DNA from 3 places in the Pseudomaricurvus sp. ABR4_320 genome. Region 1 is predicted to be linked to each of the others. Evidence: predicted binding sites of a transcription regulator. Region 1 holds the regulator's gene; each other region holds the start of a gene.
The links. Region 1 encodes FNR, which switches genes on or off when oxygen is low (the NO sensors DNR and NnrR bind a similar motif). Its sites were predicted from a motif close to TTGATNNNNATCAA; they were not measured.
Positions count from the first base shown of each region.

Region 2: the regulator FNR is predicted to act here: its motif matches at 7,253-7,266, upstream of ACXAFR_RS05770 (GbsR/MarR family transcriptional regulator).
Region 3: the regulator FNR is predicted to act here: its motif matches at 4,380-4,393, upstream of ACXAFR_RS15395 (globin).

Region 1 is NZ_JBSWVF010000004.1:136,078-145,996, reverse strand. Features, by position in the region: gene ACXAFR_RS09690 (propionyl-CoA synthetase) at 1-1,199, opposite strand, end outside; gene ACXAFR_RS09685 (DUF3014 domain-containing protein) at 1,361-2,221, opposite strand; gene ACXAFR_RS09680 (alpha/beta fold hydrolase) at 2,312-3,250, opposite strand; gene ACXAFR_RS09675 (hypothetical protein) at 3,435-4,652, shown strand; gene fnr (fumarate/nitrate reduction transcriptional regulator Fnr) at 4,689-5,459, shown strand; gene ACXAFR_RS09665 (OmpW/AlkL family protein) at 5,561-6,268, opposite strand; gene ACXAFR_RS09660 (DUF4202 domain-containing protein) at 6,447-7,034, shown strand; gene ACXAFR_RS09655 (hypothetical protein) at 7,142-7,435, opposite strand; gene trhO (oxygen-dependent tRNA uridine(34) hydroxylase TrhO) at 7,649-8,587, opposite strand; gene ACXAFR_RS09645 (BolA family protein) at 8,696-9,013, opposite strand; gene ACXAFR_RS09640 (hypothetical protein) at 9,322-9,543, shown strand; gene ACXAFR_RS09635 (VacB/RNase II family 3'-5' exoribonuclease) at 9,735-9,919, shown strand, end outside.
Region 2 is NZ_JBSWVF010000002.1:591,611-601,529, reverse strand. Features, by position in the region: gene ACXAFR_RS05805 (hypothetical protein) at 1-263, opposite strand, end outside; gene ACXAFR_RS05800 (lamin tail domain-containing protein) at 521-1,069, shown strand; gene ACXAFR_RS05795 (polyphosphate polymerase domain-containing protein) at 1,080-1,790, shown strand; gene ACXAFR_RS05790 (DUF4956 domain-containing protein) at 1,809-2,498, shown strand; gene ACXAFR_RS05785 (carbohydrate-binding domain-containing protein) at 2,508-4,031, shown strand; gene ACXAFR_RS05780 (cytochrome d ubiquinol oxidase subunit II) at 4,133-5,131, opposite strand; gene ACXAFR_RS05775 (cytochrome ubiquinol oxidase subunit I) at 5,134-6,507, opposite strand; gene ACXAFR_RS05770 (GbsR/MarR family transcriptional regulator) at 6,654-7,202, opposite strand; gene ACXAFR_RS05765 (TonB-dependent receptor domain-containing protein) at 7,694-9,919, opposite strand, start outside.
Region 3 is NZ_JBSWVF010000007.1:38,956-48,874, reverse strand. Features, by position in the region: gene ACXAFR_RS15425 (cryptochrome/photolyase family protein) at 1-239, shown strand, start outside; gene ACXAFR_RS15420 (TetR/AcrR family transcriptional regulator) at 250-876, opposite strand; gene ACXAFR_RS15415 (phasin family protein) at 1,239-1,838, shown strand; gene ACXAFR_RS15410 (NAD(P)H-dependent glycerol-3-phosphate dehydrogenase) at 1,887-2,882, opposite strand; gene ACXAFR_RS15405 (hypothetical protein) at 3,052-3,879, opposite strand; gene ACXAFR_RS15400 (polyhydroxyalkanoic acid system family protein) at 3,890-4,171, opposite strand; gene ACXAFR_RS15395 (globin) at 4,453-4,869, shown strand; tRNA gene ACXAFR_RS15390 (tRNA-Ala) at 5,012-5,087, shown strand; gene glgX (glycogen debranching protein GlgX) at 5,632-7,731, shown strand; gene treY (malto-oligosyltrehalose synthase) at 7,721-9,919, shown strand, end outside.

The DNA of each region.
Region 1 (9,919 bases):
TTACCGCAGATCGCCCAACCGGTTTCTGTCTGCCACCAGTGATCGATCACGGGTAACTGCAGCAAATCTTTAACCCAGTGGTAAGTGGGAGGATCCAGTCGCTCACCCGCCATAAAAATCGTTTTCAGACTACTGATGTCATATTTTTCTAAGTGGCGCCCTTGAGGGTCTTCTTTTTTGATGGCTCGAAATGCCGTCGGGGCTGAAAAAAGCGCGCTGACTTTGTAGTCTTGAACCACACGCCAAAAAGCACCCGCATCCGGAGTTCTGACAGGTTTACCTTCATAGAGAATGGAGCTGCAGCCGTAAATCAACGGCGCGTAGACGATGTAGGAATGTCCGACCACCCAACCCACATCAGAGGCAGCCCAAAACACATCTCCCGGCTCCATACCGTAAACGGTTTTCATGCTGAAGTTCATCGCGACGGCATGACCGCCGTTGTCGCGCACCACACCCTTGGGTTTTCCTGTCGTTCCTGAGGTGTAAAGAATATATAGGGGATCGGTACCTTTGACAGGAACACAGTCAGCTGGAGCACTGGCAGAAACGAGCGTTTCCCAATCGTGATCCTGCCCTGCTTTTAAACTCGCTTGCAGCTCTTTACGCTGAAAAACAACGACGTGATTTGGTTTCTTTTCGCAGAGACTAATCGCTTCATCGACAAGAGGCTTGTACGGAAGGACTTTGTCGACTTCAATACCGCAGGATGCTGTTACGATAACATCCGGGCATGCGTCGTCGATACGAATCGCAAGCTCGTGCGGCGCAAATCCTCCAAAGACAACCGAGTGCACAGCACCAAGACGAGCCGTTGCCAACATGGCGACAGCGGCCTGAGGAATCATCGGCATGTAAATTAAGACACGCTTGCCTTTTTCTACGCCAAGTTCCTTTAACGCACCGGCGAACTGTGCAACTTGATCGCGTAATTCAGTATAGGTGATTGCCTGCTTGGTTTGAGTAACCGGAGAATCGTAATAAATGGCAACTTGATCACCGCGCCCATTGGCAACATGGTAGTCCAGCGCCATGTGAGCGGTATTCATTTCGGCATCGTCGAACCAGCGATCAACACCGTTATCATCTTTGGAAAGAACTTGCTCGGAAGGTTTAAACCAGTCTAGCTTCGCCGCTTGATCGCCCCAAAACTCGCGGGGGTTTTCCAGAGAACGGGTGTACTCCTCCAGGTAGCTCATGATCGTTATCACCTGCATTATAAGTTTTATTTATGACGGTAATCAGAAACTGCTGTGCTTATTTCTAAAAAAACAAGCACGGCAGAACTAACACGCCTTGTATGTGCAGACTCTAACGACTTTGAAAAATAGCGACTATACGACCATGGTCGAGACGCCGATCAAGGCGTCTCTTCAGTTTGCAAATAGGGCGCTAAAGCATCGAGATAAGACTGTAGCTTCTCACGGTTCGTATTGCCCATGCGCCACACCCATTTCTCCAATGCACTGCGATTTTCCAATTCGGGATCGGCATATTCATAAAACACATGGGGACGATCCAAAGTGACATCTCCCGGCGTCGGCTCGACGGCTTCCAGTCGCTCGATCAACGCACTAACCCGATCATCAAAAGTATCGGTTTTTCCCAGCTCACCGTACGCCTGTTCCAGCGTCGGCAACCAAGCACGGTAATATTCCGCCATCACCTGCGGATCGACCTCAGTAACGGCATCAATTAATGCGGTCAAACGCTCTTGATTTTCCGGAGCAGGCAAACTGGTTTCGCCATTTTCTGTGACTTTGTATTTATCCATACCATACACAAGCGGAAGATGCTGCTGCGGAATTTTTCCTGCTGCCATTTGATCAACCGCCAACACCCATTTGCGAACCTGCTCTTCCGGCAACAGCCATTGGGTTAATTGCGGCGATAGCTTGGCGACAGTGGACACGACGAGAGCATCGCTGTCGTTTAACGACTCCGGCGTATCAATTGCCGGCTTCTGCGGCTCAACAATTGGCTCAGGATCAGGCTCGGGTGTTGATTCCGGGGTTGCCACCTCCGGTTCCGGCGCGACGGTTTCCGGCTCTTCTTCAACATCGGGTATTGGTGCTGGAGCGGGCTCTGGCACTGTTTCCGACTGATAGTCGGTTTCGGGCGGCAATGAGACTGTTGGCTCATTGGATGACAATGAGCAGTAGGCAAGAATTGCGGCAACCACAATAATCACGCAAATAATGGCATAGGTCTTAAAGTTCATAGGGGGTACATATCACCTGCGGGCAATTTCTTCTCTTAGATTAACCGTTTCGATAAAGGGTCTGACAACATCGTTACGGAATAATTACGCTTATAAACCGCTTACGGATGGATCCGTAGGCGTCACCTGACGGAAGAGGCTCACCATGGAAGCAACCAGCTCCGGCACCGCTTCCTCAGGCAGATTGTGCCCCATTCCTGGCACAATCTGTAAGGTAGCGGCGGGAATCAGTTGTGCCGTATGCTCTCCATGAGCAGGCGGCAAAAGCCCGTCCTCTGCACCGTGAAGCACCAGTGTCGGGGCCTGGATTTTACGAAGTTCAGCCGAGCGGTCACCAGAGGCCAAAAAAGCCAGCATCTGACGAGGCACGCCTTCGGGATAAAAACCTCGGTCGTGCATAGCGGAGGGGTCTTCATCATCTGCAAATGCAGCAGCTTCCAGGTTTTTGCGCGCCTCGGGGGTGGGTTCGGGCAGATCTTCTGCGCCACTGGTTGACATAACCGAGACCAGACTCAGCGTCTTGTTGGGATATTGAACAGCGAAGACCTGGGCAATGACACCGCCGAGAGACGCGCCAACGATATGGGCTTTTTCGACACCGATGGCGTCGAGCAAACCGGCTGCATCGGCCGCCATATCCTGAACGGAATAGGGATTATCAACGGAAAACCCCATTGCGTTCTTTAATAATTGCCAGCGCAACCATGGGTCACCCATAGCATCCATTCGCTGGGAATCACCCACATCTCTATTGTCCATTAAGATGACCCGATAACCTGCGTTCGCGAGCCCCCGAGGTAGCTCGTCACCCCATAATTTATGGGAGCTACCGAGCCCCATGATCATCAACACAGCCGGCCCATCTGAAGCACCAATCTCTGTATAGGCCAAGCTGACACCGTTGGCCTTGACCTTCGCCATGTCGCCGTCTTCCGCGGAACATACCGATGCTGCCAACAGCCAAAGTCCCAAAACCCAGCCGGTGAAAAGCCGCCCCCCCAAAACACGCCCTGTCAGGTCTTTTCTCATCCGCTCACACAATCCTCTACTGATTGGTCAAGTCATCATCAGATCTCTCCATCGAGATGACCCGCTGACGCATTTCTATCAGTCACTATATCTGGCCCCATTGACCTGTATCAACAGCGCAATTGCACACAGGGTTAGACTCGATTCACTTATTTTCCTCACGCTGCCTACAAAGAACGTCGTAATGGAACTTATAAGAAATTGCCACCAATCCAATACGCAAGCTCCCGGACATTACTGTGGTGTTGTGACGCCTCTGTGCGCGTTGTTGAATTCACAAACGGCGGAACACTCTGGCGCCCTGGCATCGTCACAGAACAGCGCCATGGGCGTGATGCTCTCACTCCAGTGCAGTGATTGGCGGGGCTATTCCTCCGCTGAGATAACCAGCGCCCTTGCACGAGAGATGCACATCCGCAGTACCAAACCGGTAGACGATCTGCAAAACGTTAAGATCCCTTGGATTCTATGGGATATTCCTCAGGATTGCCTGGAAGACGCAGACATCACCCAACTGATGTGGCAACTTGGACGCAGACTCCCATTGGCCAGCCCGCCGGACGTGGATTTTCAATTCAGCTGCAGCCTAGAGACATTAAACGCGGACCGCTTGGCCTTGTTTCGCGGCCTGGGTTTTAATCACCTACGCCTGCAGTTACCCAGCAGCATCTACAGCAACAAACTCATCGATCGCAGTTTGGCTATGATTGCGGATTTTCGTTTTGACAGCTGGTCCCTACTCTCCTGGCAGCCATCGCCAGATATCCATAGACTTTTACCGAAACTAGAGGACTCTCGTGCGGGACTACCAACAGCGATCCATTGGCGTTGTTTGCCACATACAAACGCCGGCCGCGAACTCTTTGACACATTGTTAAAGCTTGCAGAAGACTACCAATATCTGTTGTTGGGCAACGATTGGCTAGTAAAATCGAAAAGCCGAACCGCCAACGCCTTTCACGAAAAAACGATACAGATGACACCGTTTGGCTACAACGGTTTGGGCGTTAACAGCATTCTGGCGTTTGGCCCGGGCGCCGAGAGTTTTGGACTGCATAACACGTGGCGCAACGCTTCGGTCTTTGCCAATTATCGCGACAGTGAGATTCCCAACCAGCCTTACACACGCCCCTCCCACACCCAACAATTGGCGATGGCGCGTGAATTAATGTGTTTTCATAAACTGGAGATTCCCCCTTATGGCACGGCTTTGGCAAAGTTACTAACCGCATGGCAATCTCAGACTTTGGTCGATAACACGCCGCTCTACAGCGAGCACGACAATCAGATTAAGCTTACGCAACAAGGCATTTTTTTATTGAGTGACCTGCTAAAGCCCATCTTATACCCCCAAACAGGGGACATTTTCTCTTTACCCGCTGTAGCCGGTATAGCAGAATAGTAATTGTCTTTAGCCTTTTTATTTGAAATCGATGGTATGACCTCCCGTATTGCGAGTGACTCTTCAGCCAATGGTGTCGGCAGCCGGTGCCATCACAATCCAACTGTATCCTGTGGTGACTGTCGCCTGAACGCGATTTGCCTCCCCATCAGTCTCCATGTTGACGATATCGATCGACTCGATCAGATCATTCAGCGTGGACGTCCTCTGCAGAAAGGAGAGCATTTGTATCGAGCCAACCAGCCATTTCAATCCGTCTACGCAGTGAGATCCGGAACCATCAAAACGGTCAGCGTCACTAACGATGGCCAAGAGCAGGTAACGGGGTTTTTTCTGCCTGGTGAAGTGGTGGGCATGGATGGTATCGCTACCAATCGCTACTCCAATTCTGCGGTCGCCTTAGAAACCTCGGCGATTTGCGAAATCCCCTTTTCTCGCCTGGAAGATTTGAGTCTGCAGCTACCCAACTTGCAGCGACATTTTTTTCAGCTCATGAGTAAGGAAATCAAATCTGACCAGCAGTTGATTACGCTACTGAGTAAGAACAGCGCAGAAGAGCGGGTAGCGTCATTATTGTTGAGTATTTCGACACGCAACCACAACCGACATTTATCAGCAACGTCGTTTCGACTGCCAATGTCTCGTGCGGATATTGGAAATTATCTGGGCTTAACAATAGAAACTGTCAGCCGCGTATTTAGCCGTTTTCAGAAAAATGGCATTTTAAGTGTCGACAAAAAGGAAATCGGTATCACAGACATGGCGGCCTTAAAACAAATCGCCAATGTCGAAGATCCCTGCACTTAGCGTCTTTTTATTATCTTATCATCGGCATTAAGTGGTCACGCTATTACGGATCACCTAATGCCTTACAGAGAGCCTGCCACGAGCAGGCTAACTGATTTCTCTTAGAACTTGTAGCCGACGGACAATGTGTAGACAAATGGATCTACATCAACGTCGGCCTTTATTTTACTACCGCCATCAAAAGAGATTTCGGCCTCAGTGCTGATATCAATCCAGCGTACTGACGCATTAACCAACCACTTTTCATCCAGCAGCCAATCAACCCCGGCCTGCAGAGCAATACCAAACGAGTCTTCCAACTCGATATCACCGCCCGTTAAACCTAAGCCGGCCAAAGCTCCTGCAGCGCTGTTATCCAAATTTTCTTCATAAATAAAGGTATAGTTCAAACCGACGCCAACGTAGGGTTGAAAACCACCCATATCATTTAGGTGGTACACCGCGCTTACCGTCGGTGGCAAATGGGTAAAATCTGCAATGTCACCAACGCCGGCCAACCCACCATTAAGAACGGCAGTGTGCTTAAACGGTGTTGCAGCCAGCACTTCTACGCCAAGATTGGGTGTCAGGAAGTATTCCAATGTCAGCCCCAGTTGGGTATCGCTGTCCAAACCAATCGTTGTTGGTGCCCCTCCTATAGTCACTGTTGTACCATCAAGCGCAATATTGTCGCTATCTTCACGAGGATCAACGGTTGCAGCACCTACGCGGAGGACAATGTCTCCCGCTTCAAAGCTCATCGCCGGTACCGCCACGCACAGTGCCGACACAGCAGCCACCAGCTTTAACGGGGAAAATAATGATCTCATAGTAAGGCTCTCTCTGTATGAAGTCGTCTCATTGTCGGAGTATAGTAGACAATAGAAATTGCGCAGGATCCTTGATCTGGATTAACGATTTTTCCCCAACCAACCTTCAAGTGTTCGACACCTAGTTGCCAGTTGCGCCAGATCAACAGCATCCTTCCATATAAAACGAGAGACATTTATGACCGACATTAGCCGACTGACACGTCTGTTTTCTTTAATTGATGAAAAAAACAACGAAGACCCAAACCGAATTACGGTAGATCAGGAATCTATACCCGCCGCCTACCTTTACGGCGTTCGCATGACCGAAGTACAGCATGCTTTCGCCCCGGATGCAGATGAGTTGTTACAGATCGCCTGCCGAGCCCAGCACATTCAGCGCTGGCAAATTCCACGCAGCGACTTTCCAATGGACAAAGCCGGATACAAACGCTGGCGAACTCGCCTTGCGCAATTCCACGCTGAGTTAACATCGCAATTGATGCAAACTTGCGATTACACGGAAGAAGAACAACAGAGGGTCAGTGATTTACTGCAAAAGAAAGGCATTAAACGAGATACCGGCACACAGACCTTGGAGGATGTCGCCTGCCTCGTTTTTTTATCACACTATTTTGAGGAATTTGCCGCCAGACACGACGACGAGAAAGTCATCGACATCGTCAAAAAGACTTGGCCTAAGATGTCAGAAGAAGGTCACGCCGTTGCACTTCAATTGACGCTTCCCCCCAATCTGGCAGAACTGGTCGGCAGAGCACTTTCCTGAGGGAAGGTTGCCCCCAAGCATCCCATAGGCAAAACGGCATTGAGTTTAATACCCGCCCACCAACTAGACGCTGAGGCTTAATCCGCTCTAAGGATCGGCATTCACGCTTATTTTTTCAAACGCAGCGTGTTGCGCTTTGGTCTATTTGGAGGAGCTGTATAAGTGGTGGTCGGCTTGCGATTTCCATCCGAGGAGCGGTTACGACTACGAGCCGCTTTGACCATCGCTTCCATGCCCGTTCTTACCAGGCGAACTTTATCGATATTGCTCAGATTGGGAGGGAATTTTCCCGGGTGAACGGCATTTGGATCTTTGGGATCCCCTTCAACCTGAAGTTGAAATCCACAGACATGGGTGGCAGTTCGTTTACTCAGATCAACGGTCCAGGCAGTAAAATCCATTATGATGCATCTACGGTAAAATGACTCGGCGGGTAAATAAGGACTGCTGACACATGACCGGCTCAGCAATACATAAATTTACATTTGTGGAGTTATTAGACCATATAATTTGCGCCAAACGAAGCCCCGGCAACTAATTATTCACGTCAATTTTAAAAGAATTTTCCCCGAAACAAACTAAAGCTTGTAAATGGTCGCTCCGCCTGTCGACGGCTAGCCCTTTGGCTTCTGTCGAGCCGGTGCTGGCGCACCAATATGTTGCGTATTACGGGCTTGAGCCAGTCTTACCTGCTTCTGTCGCTCAGTAAAACGCTGTTTTTGCTCGTCCGACAAGATATCGTGACAACGGGGGCAGCTGACCCCTTCAACGTAATACTCAGACTTTTTATCATCTTCTGAAATCGGAAAGCGGCAGCCGTGACAAAGATCGTAGTCTCCGGGTTGCAGATCATGGTCCACAGTAACACGGTTATCGAAAACAAAGCAGTCACCCTGCCAAAAGCTCTCTGTCGACGGGACTTTTTCCAGATAATTCAGGATGCCGCCTTTTAGATGGTATACCTCGTCAAAACCCTGCTCTTTCAGATAAGCCGTCGATTTTTCGCAACGGATACCGCCGGTACAAAACATGGCGACCTTCTTGTGACGCTCTGGCTGCAGGTTATCGGCGACGTATTGAGGAAACTCCCGAAAGCTCGACGTATTTGGATTGATCGCGCCCTTAAACGTACCTAACTCAACTTCATAGTCATTGCGGGTATCGATGAGCACAACGTCCGGATCGCTGATAAGCGCGTTCCATTCTTCGGGTTCCACATAGGTACCGACCACTTTGCGAGGATCAACGGAATCAACCCCCATCGTGACAATCTCTTTCTTTAACTTGATTTTGGTACGATAAAACGGAGCGACTTCATCAAAAGAAAACTTACAATCCAAATCGGCAAGGCGGGGATCACTGCGCAGATACTCTAATAAGGTATCGATATCCGCCCGACGACCACTGACAGTACCATTTATCCCTTCACGAGCCAGCAGCAGGGTTCCCTTGATGTCATGGTCCAAACAGAACGCCAGCAATGGCTCTCGCAAAGCCTCATAGTCGTTAAGTTCGACAAATTTATAGAGAGCGGCAACCGTTACACCATTCATTGCGTCCACCAGAGAGTCATTTCCGAAAGGGCGCGCATTTTATAGCAGTGTTCAACTTTTGCACAGGTACCGCAGTAGAATCTCGTAAAAGCACATTGCGCGCAACGGCTAACCTGTCGCTTTCGAGCCACCGAGACATTGCGGGGATGCCGGTGCCGACTCACGCTCTTGCCACTCTTGAGGCGTATACGTATGCAATGCCAGGGCATGTACGCCACCACTCATCTCCGCACTCAAACAGCGATAAACAGATTGATGCCGCTGAACCAGGCGCTTATCCGCGAAGGTATCACTGACCAATACCACGCGAAAATGGGACTCTGAGCCAGGCGGGACACTGTGCATATGACTCTCATTGGTAACATCAAGATGAACCGGCTGAAAATCACGGGTTAACTGATCGACGATAGCGTTTTGCACCTTCATATTCCCAACTCCTTAAAATCGATAGGGTATCGCTGTAGCCAATTGAAAGCAGTATCCTCCACCCCAACCTCACTGTCGACCGCTAAGCGCCGTATTGGCACGAATCTCGGCTTTCGCTAGCACGGGGATTTGCAGCTCGGACCTATATATAGACGCCCGACCACAGATCAACGATACGACGCCATAAAAAAGGGATGGCGCGCCAGATACTCTTTCTTGTATTCACGGATTTTTAGGCTAATATTTGAGGCACTCAATACATTATCGTCACCCCGTCATCCATTCGAAACGAGATCCGATACTGTTTTATGACAAGCACTAAGACCTTTATCAATCGACGCAAAGGGACAGATCGCCGCTACGATGAAGACCCCTGCCGCGACCTTCCCATCGATATGTACCACCGCAAGCGTCGTAAGACCACCGAACGCCGCTCGAACCGCACGCTCCTGGAAGACTACTACGCTTTCACATCGGAAGGTGACATTCCGGAAGAAGTGTCCGATGTTGATCCTAATCGCCTCGCTTGAGCGAGGCCCAGCGCCTTTCCTCCCCCTCCGTAGTCGCTGAAATAGAAATTCTCAAAGTGTCTTCGCATTAATTTTGCCCGCCAATGGGCTTTCGCGGATAATAAACCCGATTTGCAGGTCTACCAGACTCTCAATCGGCAAATAATTCTGCTACCATACGCGCCTTTTTCAGCACCTTACCCCCCGACGCTATGCTCAACTCTGACGCCCTCAATCAACTCAGCCAGTTGAAACAAACCATCCGCGCGGAAAAAAACCTCCATCCCGGAACCGTCCGAGGCAGCCAGGCCCGATTTGGCTTTGTCATCCTAGACGATGGTCGTCGCGCGTTTCTCCCGCCCAATGAAATGGCTCGTGTCTACCCAGGAGATCGGGT
Region 2 (9,919 bases), on a different contig from region 1:
TAAATCTGATTATCAGAAACACTCCCCACCGCCAACACAAACTGCTCGGCCAGCTGCAGACAGGCGCGATCACGAATCGACGTATCCTTGGGAATCTTCCAGGCACGATTGCTGTGCAACGCGGTGATCAGTTCAATACACAGAGTCAGCAATTGAGGGTCAACAACCCCCTGCGCCAATTCATTAATCTGTTCCAGCGGGTCCAGACAGGAGGGCTGTAATTGCGACAGGCGTCGTCGCAGGGATTCGCTAATGGCATCCATGGTTTTTATCGTATTTGGAATTCGTAACGCCTGAAAACTATACTCCACACGTGATGCTACGCCAAGAGAGCCAAGCCCCCGCCCACATTCTGCAAATACGCCTGTTACAGCCCCGATATATTCTCATCAAAGTTGATACACATTTCGTTACCAAATGATACAGGCCCGTACTGGCAGTTCAGAGATCGATTCAGTACTTTATGAAACTTATTTTACAGCCCATTCGATTACCGCAACATTGAAAACATCGAACCGCGATGCGGCTAGCGGTGATCGACATACAGATACCCTTGTTACACGCAATGAAGAAAGCCGCCATTCCTATTCTTCTAACACTCTTGTGTTTGAGCACCTTTCTGCTTTACCTGTTTGTTTTTAATCGCACGTCTCAGCACATTGTGATCAACGAGGTTTCCTTCGCCAACAATGGCAAGCAGGACTGGATTGAACTCTACAACCCCGGATTGAACAGCCTTTCTCTTCGGGGCTATCGCATTTCCGACAAAAACAACGAGCCAGGTTTTACGATCGACGACAACGTGATCATTGGTAGTCACGATGTCGTTCTCCTACATGGAAAGAAATCCGATCATCACATTGCCAACACACTTCGCCTCACCTTCAATATCGGCAATGGCGAAACCCTGTATTTACACAGGCCCGATGGCACACTGATCGACCACATCACCGTGGCCACCCCTGGCAACCATGAACTGCCTTTCTCGCTTGGCCGCCTACCCAATGGCGCCCAGAGCGTATTTATTTTTCACCAACCGACGCCCGGCCGTCTCAACACAGGCACATGAGTAGCGCGCCATGCCTCAACCACTGTCGGTAAAACGCCGAGAAATCAAATGCTTTATTCATCGGCTCCAGTACGAACACACGCGCTCACTGCTGTCGCAATTCATGGACAAAGACGCTCACGAGCAATCCTCACGGGGTTACGCCATTCGAAGCCTCTACTTTGATGACCTCTACGATACGGCTGTTGAAGATAAGCTCGACGGCATTGAAATCCGCAACAAGTACCGTCTCCGACTGTACGACTGCACACAAAACTGGGCCAAACTGGAGCGCAAAGCCAAGCACGACCAATACGTCAACAAGCAATCCGTTACCGTCAGTAAAGACGATTGCTATCGCATGATCGACGGCGATATTGATTTTCTACTGGAACAAGGCACCCCCACGGCTACATCCATTTACGTTGACCTAAGGCGCAAACACTTCCGCCCCACCGCCATTATTGACTATGTTCGCGAAGTCTATCTGCTGGACTACAACGACATCCGCATCACCTTTGACAAAAACTTACGCACCAACACCCACGATTTTGATCTCTTTAATTCAGAGCTGGAAACCACGCCACTGCAGCGGCCTGACACCATCATTATGGAGATCAAATTCAACCACAACCTCCCCGCGTGGTTTAAATACGCCATACCCTTCGACAGCAGCTATGCACAGGCCATCAGTAAGTATTGCTATGGTCGCATGAACAATCGTGAATTTTATTTTGATTAACTGGGAAGTCTCTTTTTAATGAATGGAACCGACATTGACCAAATGCTGGATATTGATCGACTGCTGATTGAGAACTCTCTCAGTTCTCTGCAAATTTTGCTCTCACTGTCGATCACGCTCATCATGGCGCTGTTGATCTTTTACATCTATCGAAAGACCTACAGCGGTGTTCTCTACTCAAAGAACTTTAACCTCACGCTGGTGATGGTGGCGATTGCCATTAACGCTATTGTGATTGGCATCAGCGGTAACCTGATGCTATCGCTTGGTATGATCGGCGCGCTGTCCATCGTGCGCTTCCGCACGGCGGTAAAAGACCCGAGAGACACCGCCTTTATTTTCTGGGCGATTACGATCGGTATCGTCAACGGTGTCGAATACTATCAACTCAGCATCATTGTCAGCGTGTTTATCGCTGCGGTGCTTCTGGTGTTCTCACGCTCGTTTAGCATTGAACCCGCCTATATGTTGATTCTGAAATACGATACCAGCGAAACCTATACACGCATCCTGTCGGTGCTACAGGATAAAACCAGCATCAGCCATTTTTGCGTTCGCTCAGACATGATAAAGGGCGATCAAATCGAAAAAGTGACCGAAGTCAAAATCAAACCGGGGAAGAGTGAAGCACTGCTACAACAACTGCGCGCAATTCCCGGCCTGCAAACCTGTACCCTGCTCTCGAGCAGCGGCGAATTTACGGAATAGGAAGCCACAATGCGTTTACGTTATTTCAGGAAGACTCTGCTCAGCGCCATGATTCTTGCCCCCGTCACCAGCTCACTGGCTGTGGCTGAGACCTCACACCTCACGTTTGGCGCAGAGATAAGCGCCGGTAACGGGATAGAGATCAGCGGGCATACCGCAACCATCACCCATGGAGGCCGCTATATCATCTCTGGCCATAGTGAAAATGCCCAGCTGATTGTCGATACCGGTGACGCCCCGGTAGAGTTGGAGCTGTCTGATCTGGATCTCTCTTACAGCCAAGGTGCTCCTATATTTATTCGGCAAGCGGGTGACGTCGATATCCTTTTTACCCCGGGCGCAGAGATCTCCCTGGCAGATTCCGCAGATTTCAAACCCGGCGCCACGGATGAAAAACAAACCTCGGTTATTTATTCCAAGTCGGATTTGAAAATCATCGGTGCCCCCAACGCCAAAATGCATATTCAGGGGCGCAACAACGACGGAATCGTCAGCAAAGACGATTTAAACATTGAGAACGCCAACATCGATATTACCGCGGTTGACGATGGTATACGGGGCAAAGACAGTGTTGCACTGCGCGGGTCAACACTGGTTATTCGCGCCAAAGGCGACTCGATTAAATCCGACAATACCGAAACCAAAAACGGCAAATTGCGCGGCGTCATTACCATCGAAGAAACCGATATCGATGTGAACGGTGGTGACGATGGCATACGCGCCGCAAACGCGATCGATATTATCAGTGGACACATTACCCTGATCGATGTTTATGAAGGGATAGAAGCAAAGAAGATTGATATCTACGGTGGCGACATTACCGTTCGCGCCCGAGACGACGGCATCAATATTTCAGAAAAAACCGAAGGTGGCGCAAAGCAGGAACCGCCCCCATTTTTCGGCTTTGGAGAACGCCGCGGAGGTGGCGGCGGACACGACGTACTGGAAGGGGGATTATTGACCATCCACGGCGGCAGCCTGGACGTGGTGGCTGGCGGTGATGGCCTGGATTCCAACGGGAATGCATTGATGAGCGGAGGTGTCGTTACAGTGAGCGGCCCTCTCGGACGAGGCGACAGCGCCCTGGATATGAACGGCGATTTTACTGTTTCTGGCGGCACACTGATCGCTCTGGGTGGCTCAGGCATGTTGAGCGTGCCCAGCGCCGAATCCGGCCAACCCTGTCTGCAAGTGTTTTTCCCGGATATCTACCCAGAAGGCACCAAAGTGACACTGCAAACCCTTGAAGGCGAGACACTTTTGGAGCGCACCTCCGTCGGTAAATTTCAGGCGGCAACGCTTTCTAGTGCAGATCTGATTCAAGGCGACAGCTATCAACTGCTGTTGGATGGTAAACTCTACGAAGACATCACCTTAGACCAACAGGTTACCTTACTTGGTGAGCCACCTCGACGGGGACGCGGCGGGCCTCCGGGAGGACCACACGATGGTCGACCCCGCGATGGCGAGCGAGAAATGGGCTTTTTTAATGACGCCCCACCAAGGCCACCTAAAGACGGATCTTACCCGTAACCCCAATATCACTTCGAGCAAACAAGCATCCTGCTATTTTCAGCGGGATGCTGATATGTACCTCTCCTTTGTGCGCACAATAAGCGGCACGTCAAAAATGATCAGTAATATCGCAGCTCGCCCACTTTTCCCCAGAAGACTCGATAGGAGAAAAACGTGTACAGCAAAATAACAGGCACCACCACCAGCGCACCAACCAAAATAAACATCAACGATTCTGGTGCACTGGCCGCGTCATAGACCGTCAGTTGTCCCGGCACAATGTCGGGGAAAAAGCTATAGGCCAATCCAACAAATGCCAGGAAAAACACGGTAACGGCGCTAACAAAAGGAATCCAGCAGCCAAAATCATTCTGGTGTGGCATATGGTGCAGATAGCGATCGACCAGGATAAAAAGTGCGGCCGTCACGACCGGCACTGGCAACAGTAGAATCACTTCGGGAAAGCTCAACCAACGCTCGGCAATATCACTGCTGATAAATGGATTGACCACCGAGACGCAGACAATCCCCAGAGCCGCCGCCCAGGCGGCGTAACGCGATGCCTTAGCGGCACGTATCTGCAACGCCCCCTCAGTCTTCATCACCAGCCAAGCGCCACCGATAAAGGCATAGGCACCGGTAACACAGAGCGCACTCAACAGCGCAAATAATTGCGCGGCAGGTCCATCGGCAAAGCCCAGCACATAACGCCCCAGCATATAGCCCTGCATCAAGGTCGTCACAATGGACCCTACCTTAAAGACCCGGTCCCACAACAAGCGATGCGTGGTGATTGCCTTCGCCCGAAAATCAAAGGCGATACCGCGCAAAATAATACCCATCAACATAAAGGTCGCAGGCAAATAGAGCTCTCGCAAAACAATGTTGTGTGCTTCCGGAAAAGCGATAAATAACAACCCAATGGCGAGGACTAACCAGGTTTCGTTCGCATCCCAAAAGGGCCCGATGGAGGCGATGTATTGATTGCGGACGTCGAGGTCGTGCTCTTTCATTGGCAGCAAGATGCCGACACCGAGATCGAAACCATCCAACACCGCATAGATAAAAACACTCAGCCCCAGCAACCCTAAAAATATTTCTGGCAAATAGGCATCCATCGTTAAACTCTCACCTCACCTTGCGCATAGTGTTCATTGATATCATTGGGCGGTCTGGCGTAGGTCTCCAGCTCTTCAACCTCAACCGAGCGGCGCGCCATATGAAAAACCGTGTGTATGTAAGCCGTTAACACCACCACATAAAGCGCCAAGTAAAGGCACAGGGTCAGACCGACGTTAGACGCAGGAATTGTTGTTGCGGCTTCACTGGTTTTTAAAATGCCGGTTACCAAATAAGGCTGGCGTCCGATTTCCGTTACATACCAACCGGCCAGGGTGGCGATCCAACCGGAAAAAGTAAACGCAACCAACCCCTGTAAATAGCGTTTCGGCATGGTTTTACGTTTCGCCACATAAAAGGCTCCCGCCCAGGCAAACAACAGCATGCAGACGCCCATGCCCACCATAATGCGAAAGCCAAAAAATACCGGTGCCACTTTCGGATGCTCGCCCACAAATTCATTCAGCCCACGGATTTCGCCATCGATATCGTGGGTTAAAATCAAACTCGCCAGATAGGGAACGGGAATTTCAAAATGATTGGTTCTCTCTTCTTGGTCGGGAATGGCAAACAAGAGCAGGGGCGCACCTTTCTCGGTTTCCCACACGCCTTCCATCGCGGCCACTTTTTGCGGCTGATGATGAAAGGTATTCAAGCCGTGCATATCACCGACAAAAATCTGCAAAGGCACCAATACTGCCGCCACCACCAGAGCTGTTTTTAACGCCAGCTTTGGTGCCCGCTTAGAATCGCCTTTTAGAATACGGTAGGCAGAAATTCCTGCGATCAAAAAAGAAGCCGTCAAGAAGGACGCCAACAGCATATGCATAAAGCGATACGGCATTGACGGGTTAAAGATGATGGCCAACCAATCCACTGGAAAGGCTACACCGTCGCGCATCTCAAAACCTGCGGGGGTTTGCATCCAGGAATTCAACGCGATAATCCAAAACGCCGATAAACTGGTGCCTGCCGCCACAATAAAGGTCGCCAGGGTATGCAACCAATTGGGCACGCGATGAAAGCCAAACAACATGACCCCGAGAAAGGTCGCCTCAAGAAAGAAGGCCGTTAGCACCTCGTACCCCAATAGCGGCCCGGCAATATTCCCCACCGTCGCCATAAAGCCCGGCCAGTTAGTTCCAAACTGAAACGACATGGTGATGCCGCTGACCACGCCCACGGCAAAGGTCAGAGCAAAAATTTTGATCCAGAAGCGATAAGCGCGCATCCACAACTCATCGCCAGACATGTTGAATCGCAACTTAAAATAAAACAGGAACCAGGCCAGGCCGATGGTGATGGAAGGAAATAAGATATGAAAACTGATATTGGCCGCGAATTGAATTCGCGATAAATCAACGGTTTCTAACATAACGAACCTCGGAAGAATGCGTGCCGCTCAAGGTCTCGCGCCCACCAAAGACCCCCCGTTATTGTTATGGCACCAATAAACGCAACGAAATGTCGATAAAAAATATGAACCGCCCAAGGGCGACTCAGAATGATGTCAGGGAAAAATCACGATGATTTTTTTAACAGTCGCCCCTTGGCATCAAGAACCTTCCCCACACTGGCACCAAGTTTCATCAAGGTACGCAGATTATCGGGATTCATGGATTGCAGCTCGCTGGTCCAAGTGGAGACCAGCTCTAATAAATCGTGGATTTCCTGCATCTTCTGCTGGGAATACACCGCAGCACTGGAATCCGGCGTTTCCATCAACTGATCTCGCAGCAGAGAAAGCGTTGGGTCCAGCTCCCGTTTGCGGCGCTCTTCCACAACGGTTGTTCCCAAATGCCAGATATCGCCGGATGCCTGGTAATAGTCTTTGCGATCCCCGGGTTTATGCAGGGTTTTCACCAATCGCCAGGACTGCAATTCCTTCAGCCCCATACTGACGTTACCGCGGGAAATGCTGAGCGCAGACACCAAATCTTCGGCACACAGAGGTTCTTCACTGATCACGATCAGAGCGAACAACTGACCAACGGTGCGGTTAAACCCCCACCGCGAACCCATTTCGCCGAAATGCATAACAAAGGATTGAACAGACGCACTGAGCTCCATCAACTAACCCTTCTGAACTTTCAATAATTTCTGAAACTTTAAACACTTGATTGATGTGTGTCAATTCCCAGCGACACCTAAAATAGATCCGCAGCAAAAGCACCAAGATAGAACCGCCAGTCTTTTAGCGCCGGGTGTTCGAGCTTAAGCCCCTAAGACCCTGTCAGAAACCGAATGGCTTACAGGAGCCTTTCCCGCTCTGGTAATAAACGCATTGAATGTATTGAGGCGCACCAACGGCTCATAGATGGCCACCCTCTGCAGCCACCAAAAAAAAGTAAAAAGAGTTATAAAGACAAGGACTTGTAGTCACATCAGCGTGAAGACTGTACAAGCCTACGGTATTCCCGCGGATAAACGAACGCGGCGCGAACAAGGTCGCGCCGGTTTATGTTAGAGGCTGTTGAGATTCTTTTGGTCGCTCGCTTCAGGCCGTCTTTTCAACATCTGTTGTAAGCAGCCTGAAGCTCCTCGGTCAACGCTCAACCGACTTAAAAGCTGACCTGCAAGCTGAGCCAGAAATTCCGGCTGGCCGCGAAAATGTTGTAGTCATCCGTGAAGACAACTTCACTGTCACAACCACGACCGGAACAGGAGGTATAAACGCCATCGCCATTCAGATCCACATAGTCTGTTGCGTAGGTCGTGAAGTCCTCATCGAGAAGATTATTTACCCGACCAAAGAAGGTGACATGATCATTTAACTCGAATCGGGCGCCCAGATTCCACAAGGTATAGTTTTTGTAGTAGAGGGTTTTTTCCAGAACACTATCCCAACCGCGATAACGGTCCGACCTTGCTTCGGCCTCAAGCGTGAAGCTGAGACTGTCCAAAGGCAGCCAGTCTATGCTCGCATTAAACATATTCTCTGCGGTATTGGTCAGTGGTAACCCCTCTTCCGGTCCACTCTTCTGCTCGCTGTCCGTCCAGGTGTAATTCGCGTTCAGCACCCACTGATTCGACAGAAAATATCGACCTGCGACTTCAACACCCTGAATCGTGACCTCATCAATATTGATGCGTTGCGAATAGGTGCTGTAACCCAGACTGTCGTAGGCACCGAGATTGACACAGGGGCGCACACCGCCGGTCACTTCACAGCTATTAACCGTATCGCCACTGGCGATCTTATCTTCGAATTCCGTATCAAAGTAGGTGATATTAAAGTTATGGCCTTCAGGGCTCTCCCAATAGAGCGCAATTTCTGTGTTGACACTGGTCTCCGGCTGTAGATCCGGGTTGCCCGCGAAGGGGGACGTGCCCTGGCCACCAAAACCGGTGATGCCGTCATACAGATCTGTGGTCTTGGGTGTTTTGTAACCCGTACTAACACCGCCCTTCAGAGTCCAGAAATCACTCAAACGATAAACGCCGTACAGCCTGGGCGACACCTGACTGCCGAAAACATCATGTTCGTCGTAACGAACGCCTGCTGTCAGCGTGAAAGGATCGACCGGCGTCCAGCTGTTCTCCACGAACAGAGAGTACATTTCCTGATCCTGAACACCGCCGGCATTGTTGCTCTCAAGCCCAAAGACGCCATCTTCCAACTCCCCATCAATAACCTGCGCACCGACCACAAACTGGTGCTGACCGGCGGCCTCAAAGGGAATATCCAGGCGCGCATCAAGCGTATACTGTCGGCTTTCCAGCGGTCTGTTGGGGCGCGGCAAAAACGTGTCTTCTGCAATAGCCCGACGCTCATCTTCAGACAGGCCCGCGTAACTTCCTACTCCGTCGTACATGTTCTGTAACAACAGGCGCTCTTCTACGGACAGAGGCAGAGTTCGTCCTTCGTTACTGGTATCAACATAGGCGAGCGAAATTTGGCTGGTGCCGAATCCCCACTGAGCCTGATGACTGATGGACCACCACTCACGGGTAAACTCCTGATCCGCTGCGTAACCCGCACGCGGGTTGACCACCCCGCCCCGGTCCTGCCATAACGCTTCAATATTGTCCTTGGTTCCGAGAGGATAACTGAGCTCGCCGGTTTCCGGATTGACAAAGGGCGTGTTGTCATAGACCTGGCTGGATTCATCATAATCAAAACGCAGGGTGTGATTTTCATTCGGTGTGAAGGTCAGCGTGAGACCGTAAGAGGTAGATTCACTGTCAACGGTCCGTCCGCCACCGCCGAAACCGACGCTCCGGTAATGCACGTCGCCATTGGGGTCAGTTGCCGGAGCCAATTCCGGAGAAGAAGGATCGCTTTCGTAGTAGCTACCGCGCAACCCGAGCGCCAGCGTATTCGGAATCAAAGGCCCGGCGACGGAGAATTCGCCCTGCAAATCGTCGCCAAAGTCAGGATTTTCCTGAACGGTTCCACTCATGGTAACCGTGCCATACCAGCTATCAGTCACTTTTTTCGTGATGACGTTGATAACGCCACCCAGAGCATCGGCACCATACAGAGTGGACGCTGGCCCCCGGATTACCTCCACTCGCTCGATCGCCTCTGCAGGAGGCATGTGCCCGAAAGCATTACCACCAAAATTATTAGGGTAAATATCACCGTGGTTGTTTTGCCGCTTTCCATCAATCAGATACAGCGTGTATTCGCCGGTCAGTCCACGCATACTCACCGAACCCTGGCCGGTTTTGTCTCTGGTCGTCCCGACGTCGATACCCTCCTCGTACTTGAGCATATCAAGCAGGTTGATATGTGGGCGTGACATAATCTGATCGTGAGATATAACGGAAATACTCGCAGGGGC
Region 3 (9,919 bases), on a different contig from region 1:
AACCCTGGTTTCGAATTTTCAATCCGGAATCTCAATCCAAAAAATACGATGCAGAAGGGAAATTTATACGCCGTTTTCTGCCTGAGCTGGAATCCCTCTCCGACAAGCAGATACACACCCCCACCAGCGAACAACGTCGGAAATTGGATTATCCACAACCCATTATCGACTATCGTGAAGCGCGCGCTACCGCCCTGGAAACCTTCAAAGCAACCCTAGGCAGTCAATCCGACGACTGATGCATCGCCTCTACGGATAATAATTTTCATTGCTAAGTCGCATAAAGCCCTGCATGTCAGGGCTGCAATAGGGTCTTAAAAGCCCCTCAAAGCGCACCATTAATCCCTGTATCAGCAAACCCGGGCTTTCTGTTGCCGCCGCCATTTCTCGATAATTAAACCAGTTGAGGAGAAGAATGAGGGCCACATCCAGCGGCGGCTGTTCTCGCTCATCAGGAGAAGGCTCTGCCTGAGACGTAGCAATCGATGCCAACAACAAGGTAACCAGCTTGATTTTGGCCAACAAAATCCGGTTAATCGAACCATGAATTTCCGGAAACTGTTCACGTATATCCGTCAGACTGCGGAACAAAAACCGATACTGGTACATCAACTCAGCGAGTGCGTAAAAGTTCAGCCAACTGTCTTCGCTACCCGCTTCAGATTGCACTAACGGTATCAAAAAACCCTTCTGCAAGGCATCTTCATAACGCTCCAGAAGACTGACCAGGATTTCCCCTTTACCTTTATAGTGGTAGTACAGATTTCCAGGACTGATTTCCATTTCGTTGGCGACGTCAATCGCCGCCAGATTGGCTATGCCAAGCTCGTTGAAAAGCCTCAGGCTGACCTGCAGTATTCTCTCTTTGGTTTTCATCCAACTCCCTGATTTACTGCTCCGGGCTGGCTCTGAACAATGGGGTACTTGGCGGTAAACGAAAGGCAAAAATGACTGTATTCCGCGGGGGTCACTGAAAACTAATGAGAATTTGGACGTCATTTTTAACGCAGCGAATACAACGCAGTAAACTATTCAGAGCCTCCTAGTATGCATATTCTAGAATTTGTCGCTAATATCCCTAACCATCAAGGTGAATTCGAAGCCATCACCAGATGGTGCGCGCACAAATGTTATAGGAAATCATCGTAGATTGATGTTTTCTTCCGCGCCAACGGGGTTGCCGCCCTATTCTGAACACGGGTTGTGTTTTTATCGTAAAGAGATGTTGAAGCCGTTTTATGAAAGATATTAAAAAAGCCTACGAAAAAACAGAAGAAATCAGCCGTAAAATTTGGCTGGCTGGTTTAGGGGCCTATGGCCAGAGTTTTGATAACTTGCAAAACGGCTACGAAAAAGTCAATGCAGAGACTCGAGGCTTCTTCGAAAAGCTGGTTGCCCGAGGGGAAGAGCTGGAAAGCCAGACTCAGAAAATCCTCTCTGAAACACAGCAGGCCGCTGTCGAAAAAACCAATGCGGCACTCAGTGCACAGAAGGAAAAACTCAGCGCCAGCGCCGAAAAACTGCAATCCCTAACGAAGGATATTCCTCTCGGCAAACTGAAAAGTGACTCTATTCCGCTGGATAAACTGAGCGACTCGATACATCACCGCCTCGAAACCATCCGCAAGCGTGTTGATGCCTTTGTCCCAGCCGTGATTTCACGCGAACAATTGCGCACGCTCAATGAGAAAATCGACGAGTTGTCTGCCCAGGCGGCACAATCGAAAACGGAGCCCAAACCAAAAACACCGCGTAAGCGCGCGGCTGCCACCAAGAAACCAACAGCCGCAGCACCCGGTAAAGAAATGCCCAATAGCGGTGAAAGCAACCCAGAATAAAGCCGGGCTTGCTGGAAAAGCGTCGCCAGATCCAGAGAGATCTAACGGCTATTCGAACTCTGCACCAATATCAGCTCGCAGCAAGCCTTTGTACGCCATGGCGGCGGTGCTGTTGCCCTGAATCACATCGAAAACTTTGCGAGAGATGGGCATTTCGATGCCGTACTGGTCCGCCAATTCCATCACCGTCGGCGCGCTTTTCACACCTTCGGCTACCATGTGCATCTGATTGACGATCTCATCAATGGTTTTCCCCTGCCCGAGATGGAATCCAACATGGCGATTTCGAGACTGCTCACTGGTACACGTGGCCACCAGATCGCCAACGCCGGCAAGTCCAGCGAATGTTTGAGCCTGACCACCCATGGCAACGCCCAGCTGGGTAATCTCAGCAAGTCCCCGACTGATGAGCGCTGAACGGGTATTTTCTCCCGCCCCCTGGCCGTCACCCATTCCCGTCGCCAACGCAATGATGTTTTTGAGCACGCCACCCAACTCGCAGCCGATGACGTCATTGTTGGTATAAACACGGAACAAGCCGCTATTAAAGATATTTTGTAGCTCCTGCACGACAATGGGATCTTCCATTGCAATAACACTGGCTGCGGCGTATCCAGCCATCACTTCTCGCGCCAGATTGGGACCGCTTAACACCCCCGCAGGATGCCCAGGTAGAACGTCGACAATGACCTCTGTCATGCGCTTTCGAGTGCTTAATTCTAGCCCCTTGGTCAAGCTGACCACAGGAACCCAGGGACGAATATGTGGCTGAACTTGCTCCAAAACCTTGCGGAAAGACTGAGACGGAATTCCCATGATGAGAACATCGCAGTTCGCCACCAAGCCTTCCAGGTCCGTTGTTGCTTTGAGACGCTGGTGTAATTTTGCGCCAGGTAGGTAGCGTTCGTTTGAGTGCTTGTGGTTAATTTCTTCCACAGTCTCAATATTGCGAGCCCAGAGAGTGGTCTCGGTATTGCGGCTCACCAGAGACGCCACCGTTGTACCCCAGCTCCCGCCACCCAATACTGCGACATTCAGTTTCATAGTTCCTCCCATTAACCACGACGATCAGCGCGAGATGTCATCCTCTTCGCTGACCACAAGTGTCTGTAAATACGTAAATTTTTCTTGTTTGGGATCATAGTGATCCCACAATGACGATAGGTGCAAGTCGTCCCTACACGTTAGGAGATCTAACCACTCCCGAACAAAACTACTCCTCAGTGCCGGTACGGCGCTGCTCCTGAGCCCGCTTGCCGGTCGTCTCAGCTGCAGCTGCGGCATCGCCCTTCGAGCCAGACATCGCCTCGTCGGCCGCCCGCTTTGCCTCGCTGACTTTCTGCTCCTGCTCACTGGCGAAGTGAAGAGACATCTCAAAGGCTTTGCGGGTAAACGCCAACACCTCATTAAAGCCTTCATCGGAAAGTTTACGAGCGGCATCTCGAGAGCGATAAATCTGTAAAAACTGTAATTCGCGCTCGGCTTGCAGCATGATTCGATCAACACCAACCGCTTGCAACATTTTCCATACCCGGGGACTGTAAACCCTGGCATATTTCATCACAAAAGGCACAGGATCATTGCGCGCATAAAACGAGGACAACCTCAGCAGCACCTCAAACGGCAAGGCGGCCTTGCCCTCTTCCACACTGCGCAGTAAATCCGGATCGTGCAGGTCGATCGCTTTTGAAACATCGTCCAAACTGACGCCCGCGACCTCACGCAAATCGCGCAACGACCGCCCCGCCTTACCGAGCAGCTCAAGCTGTTCAGGTGTATTTTTGAACACACGAAAAGTTGTATCGCGAGTTTTTCTGGCGGCGAATTTCACCGCCTGGGATGACAGCTCCGAAACGCCACCAAACAGGGTCGCAAACAGATTTTCCCCTGGTTGATCATGGCTTTCCGCCTTCAGTACCGATCCCGTCGACTTAGCGGCGTCTTTTTCGTCGTCGACACCATGAGCGCTATCAAACTTAGCGGGCGGATTCTCAACCCCTGACGACGCCGGGCTTTCAGACTTTGCTTCAGAATCCGCCATACATCCCCCTTTAGGAAATATGTTTATCGAGGTAGGAATCGATCTCCCGACGCAGTGGTCCCTCGAACATTGAGGCCAACATCCCAAGTTTAATCTTCAGGTCGAGCTTTTGAGGATCTACCGCCAAGCGGCCGGAAATCCCCTTGGGTGCACATTTAAAATCTACCGTATCATCATTCCAGGCATAGGTGACCCCATGCTCTTTCTCCAGACGATCCACCAATTTCTGTGCCGCATCCCTGACCTCGTTCAGTTCCATGGAATGAGTGCGTTGAATTTCGATGGTTGCCATAGGTCTTTCTCTCTGCTTCAAATTGTATCCGGACGCTAAGCTTCGACCCGAAAAGGGAGAAGAATCTCCCACTAACTCGTGTATCTACTATATGGGGTAAAAACAGCATTATTCAATTCACAATCGCCAGCACCGGCCAATGGCCGGCGATCTGCCCCTCAGGATGCACTTCAGTTTTGCGCTATGAAAAACTGTATAGCGCGACTTGTTGCTCCAGAACAACACATTTCTGATCAACCATGCTAAATTGTCAGCCACTGGTTCGAAAGGGGGGCGAAACAGTGATTGACTACGAACAGGTTTTTCGTGACAGTTTTTTGCGCGCAGTCGGTAACTCAAGCTATAACGCTGACTTTATTGGTGAGTTCTATCGGATATTTTTCACCAAGTCCGACGACGTTGCCCGGTTGTTCGCCAACACCAATATGAGTGCACAGAAAACAATGCTGCACGACTCCCTAGAAACGTTGGTTGAATTTTATACCACCCGCAAACTCACCCAACAACTCCAACATCTTGGCAAAGTTCACGGCTCCCGGGGGCATGCAGTTCCCCTTTATCTGTTTGACCAGTGGGAAGACAGCCTGATGGAAGCGCTGCAATCTTTTGACAAAGACTATTCTGAAGACGTTGAACTGGCCTGGCGTTTGGTTTTGGCACCGGGGATCACCTATATTAAGTTTGTCAGCAGCCATTAGTAGCGTCGAAGCAATGATCATCGACAACAGTTGACAGTCGGATCCTGAGTGATAGAATGCGCACCTCTTCGTTAGGGACCGCCCTGCAACGCTAAGTGAAATCACATTACTAGCCTTGTATTCCACCGGTTTCCGACACTATGGGGCCTTAGCTCAGCTGGGAGAGCGCAACACTGGCAGTGTTGAGGTCAGCGGTTCGATCCCGCTAGGCTCCACCAATTTTCCCGTACTATTCGTCATCCCCCCCCCAGCTCTCACCAACTAGTGAAATCCCCCCTAATCAGAATCCTTGCATGATTTGCCAGCAGCCGCTGTAAATTTAACAAACGCCCCCTTCAATTTCTGGCTCCCTTGTGGTCGTTCCAAACCAACTCGCCTTCCCTTTGGCACGCAGAACACTTTTCAAAATCACATTGTCATCCGCATCCTCGCCAGGACGTCAAAATACGTCAATTTGCAACACAGCCTGGCAATACTGTGCCGTACAATCAACGCGTCCAAATTCAGCACGACTTAGCCTTATGACATTTCGGCTGGGCGCGCTTTTTGCTGGCGATTAATAACTACAGCATGGTGGCGCCCTATCCGCGGTATACCGCTTATTCCAGACCTTTGAAAACGATGGATGACAGGCAAACACCCGCTCCCCTAGATTAAAGTACAGGAGCCCAGAAGTAACATCTCCACCGCGATACCCTTACCGAGCAAACATCGTTCGATGCCGCTCACTCTCATTATTGCATCACAGGATTGGGAAGTATCATGAAAGTATGGCCAGGGAATCCCTACCCACTTGGAGCCAGTTTTGACGGTTCCGGTACGAATTTTTCGTTGTTTTCAGAAACCGCAGAATCTGTTGAGCTGTGTCTCTACAACGACGAAGGCACAGAAACGCGCATAGAACTTCCGGAAGTCACCGGATTTTGCTGGCATGGTTATTTTCCCGGTATCGAGCCCGGACAAAGTTATGGATTCCGGGTCCACGGCCCCTGGAACCCGCAACAGGGAAACCGCTGTAACCCAAACAAGCTTTTGATGGATCCCTACGCCAAAGCCGTAAACGGTCAGGTGAAATGGCACGAAGCCCTATTTCCCTATCAGTTTGCTGAAGGCCCGCTGAGCAAAAGTGAGGTGGACAGTGCACCTTACATTCCTCGCTCGGTCGTGCACCAACCTCATTTTGACTGGAGCGGCGATCGCCGCCTGCAAATCCCCTGGCACGAAACAGTCATTTATGAAGCTCATGTCAAAGGTTTTTCCGCTCAGAACCCAGATGTTCCAGAAGAAATTCGTGGGACCTATGCCGGGCTTGCCCATCCGAGTTCTATTGATTACCTAAAGAACTTGGGAATTACTGCCGTCGAACTTATGCCGATCCACCATTTTATTCACGATAAACATCTGGTCGACAAAGACTTGCGCAATTATTGGGGCTACAACTCCATCGGTTATTTTGCGCCCCACAGCGAATACGCCTCGGACCAACGCCCGGGTGCTGTCGTTGCTGAATTCAAAGGTCTGGTCAAAGCGCTACACCAGGCTGGTATCGAAGTGATTCTGGACGTGGTCTACAACCACACAGCCGAGGGCAACCACCTGGGGCCAATGCTGAGTTTCAAAGGCATCGACAACGCCTACTATTATCGGCTCACCGATGATCGTCAGTACTACATGGACTACACGGGTACGGGCAACAGTTTGAATATGCGCAATCCCCATGTTCTACAGTTGATCATGGATTCTCTACGCTATTGGATTCTGGAAATGCACGTGGACGGGTTCCGTTTTGATTTGGCCGCCACCCTAGCCCGGGAACTGCACGACGTCGATAAATTGTCTGCGTTTTTCGATCTCATTCAGCAGGATCCTGTCATCAGTCAGGTTAAGCTAATCGCCGAGCCCTGGGATGTGGGCGAAGGCGGTTACCAGGTGGGGAACTTTCCCCCGGTCTGGACAGAGTGGAATGGCAAATATCGTGACTGTGTGCGCGACTTCTGGCGCGGTGAAGACCAAACCATGGGCGAATTTGCCTCGCGCTTTACCGGCAGCTCCGATCTCTACGAAAAAAACTCGCGCCTGCCGTTTGCCAGTGTTAATTTCATTACGGCACACGATGGCTTTACCTTACGGGATTTAGTGTCTTACAACGAAAAACACAACAGCGCGAACGGTGAGGATAATAACGACGGTGAGAGCCATAATCGCTCCTGGAATTGCGGTGCCGAAGGGCCGACCGACTCGGAGGAAATCAACAATTTCCGACTCCGGCAACAAAGGAACTTTCTATCCACGCTGATGCTATCGCAGGGCGTTCCCATGCTACTGGGTGGCGATGAATTCGGTCGTTCGCAGCAAGGCAACAACAACGCCTATTGCCAGGATAACGACATTTCCTGGTTTAACTGGGAAGAAGCCGACAGCGAACTGCTCAATTTCTGCAGCACATTAATCGACTATCGCCGCTCTCATCCTGTCTTCCGTCGTCGCGGATGGTTTCACGGCCGCCCCATTCACGGCGAAGAAGTATCGGATATTGCTTGGTTTACCAATGATGGCGAACAAATGGGTGAAGCCGATTGGGGCACCGGCTGGGCAAAATCGATTGGTGTTTACCTGAACGGGGCATCCATTCCCAATCCGAATCCCCGCGGGGAACCCGTTACTGATGATAACTTCTACGTTATTTTTAACGCCTACGTAGAACCCCTTAATTTCACTCTGCCACCCGCCAAATGGGGAGAACATTGGCTGCTGGAATTGGATACCGACATCGGCTTTCTCAGTGAGCCGAAATCGCTGGAGCCTGGCGAACAATTGACCGTCAGCAGTCACAGCCTGGTGGTGTTGCGCCATGGCGCGTGAGCTTCGCGCCACCTACCGCCTGCAGCTTCATAGCGAGTTTACCTTTGCCGATGCGATAGCCATCATTGATTACCTAAGAGATCTGGGGGTCAGCCATATCTATACGTCACCCTATCTCCAGGCGGCGGATGGTAGCACTCACGGTTACGATGTCGTCGACCCGACTCGGGTCAACGATGAATTAGGTGGTGACACGGCGCACGCGCGCTTTTGCGAGGCCCTACGAGCTGCGGAGTTGGGACATATCATTGATATCGTCCCTAACCACATGGCCATAGAAACCCACAGCAACCCCTGGTGGTGGGATGTCCTGGAAAACGGAGCCGCCAGCCTCTACGCCACCTATTTTGATGTCGACTGGGAAAATACCGAAGAGCGATGGCCGAATAAAATCCTACTGCCGGTGTTAGGCAATCATTATGGCCGAGTACTTGAAGCCGGAGAACTGCAACTCGCCCTCGACCAACAGCGTTTTGTTTTAAATTACTACGACAACCAATTCCCTCTAGACCCGTCTAGCATCGCGATTATCCTGCAGGAAGCGGCCCTAGACTGTGGCTCAGAAGAGTTGGCCTTTCTGGCAGAGAGCCACAGCAGACTGCCGCGCCCAACGGTCAAGGTGCAGGCTGCGGTACAACGCCGACATCGCGACAAAGCTGTGCTGCATGATTTACGTCTGCGACTTTGCGATGAATCAGACCGAGTCGCCGCCGCGATTAAAAACGCTCTTGAGCGTTTCAACCAAGACGTTGAAAAACTCGATGGAATCATTGATCAGCAAAACTATCGGCTGGCATTTTGGAAAACCGCCAGCCGAGATCTCGGCTATCGGCGTTTTTTTGATGTCACTACGCTGGCAGGCATTCGCGTGGAAAACCCACAGGTTTTTGATGACACTCACGCACTGCCCCTGAAATGGGTTTCCAAAGGCTGGGTGCAGGGATTGCGTATTGATCACCCGGATGGCCTGCGTAACCCGGCAGCCTACTTCCAGCAATTGCGACAGTCCTGCCCTAAAGCCATTCTCTACGGTGAGAAAATACTGGAACCCGGAGAACATTTACCAGAAGACTGGCCCATTCAAGGCACAACCGGCTACGATTTTTTGAACGCCTGCACCCGCATTTTGATCGACCCGGATGCAAATACGCCTCTCACTGATTTTTATCGTTCGTTTACGGGACAAGATCAGGCGTACGCTTCGCTCGCCCTCAATTGCAAAATGTTGATCCTCGACGACTATCTTGTGAGTGAACTCAATCGGCTAACTAACCTGTTTGTAGATATCTGCGAACAACATCGGTGTTATCGAGACTATACGCGCTTTGAACTCAAACAGGCCCTGCGCTTAACCGCAGTTTCATTCCCCGTCTATCGCAGCTACGTCGAAGCCGCTAAAAGCCGTGTTACGGATCAGGATCGATACACCATTTGCACTGCCATTACCGGGGCTCGAGAGTTGGCAGACGACATGGATCCCGAGCTGTTTGAATTTTTGCAGCAAATACTCCTGTTAGAAATTCCCGGTGAGGCCGAGGCTGAACTGGCCATGCGCTTTCAGCAACTCACAGGGCCAACAATGGCTAAGGGCATCGAAGACACGCTCTTCTATCGTTATAACCGCCTGCTGTGTTTAAACGAAGTCGGCGGTGCCCCTGAAACCTTCAGCCTGCCCCTGGAAGACTGGCACAAAGACCTGCAGCAACGTCAAAAAAAGTGGCCCCTGGCGATGCTTACCACCACCACCCACGACACAAAACGCAGTGAGGACATGCGCTGTCGCCTGATCGCGCTGACGGAACATTCCGAACACTGGGCTAACAAAGTCGATCAATGGTGGCACAAGTACTCGGCACAATCTCCAGACCAGCTGCCAGATAAAAATACCGCGTATCTCGTTTTTCAGACGCTGGTCGGCGCCTGGCCAATCAACGAAGAACGTCTGACTCATTACCTGGAAAAAGCAGTCCGCGAAGCAAAATGTTACACAAGCTGGACTCAAAATAATGAAGACTACGAATGTCTTGTGCGGCAATTTACTGTAAGCCTTCTCAATGACAAAACATTTTGCGATGAACTGGACACCTTCGTTACCACAATAAAACCTGCCTCATGGGCTAATGGACTGTCACAAACACTGTTAAAGTTAACGGTACCGGGTATTCCTGACATCTATCAGGGCACAGAA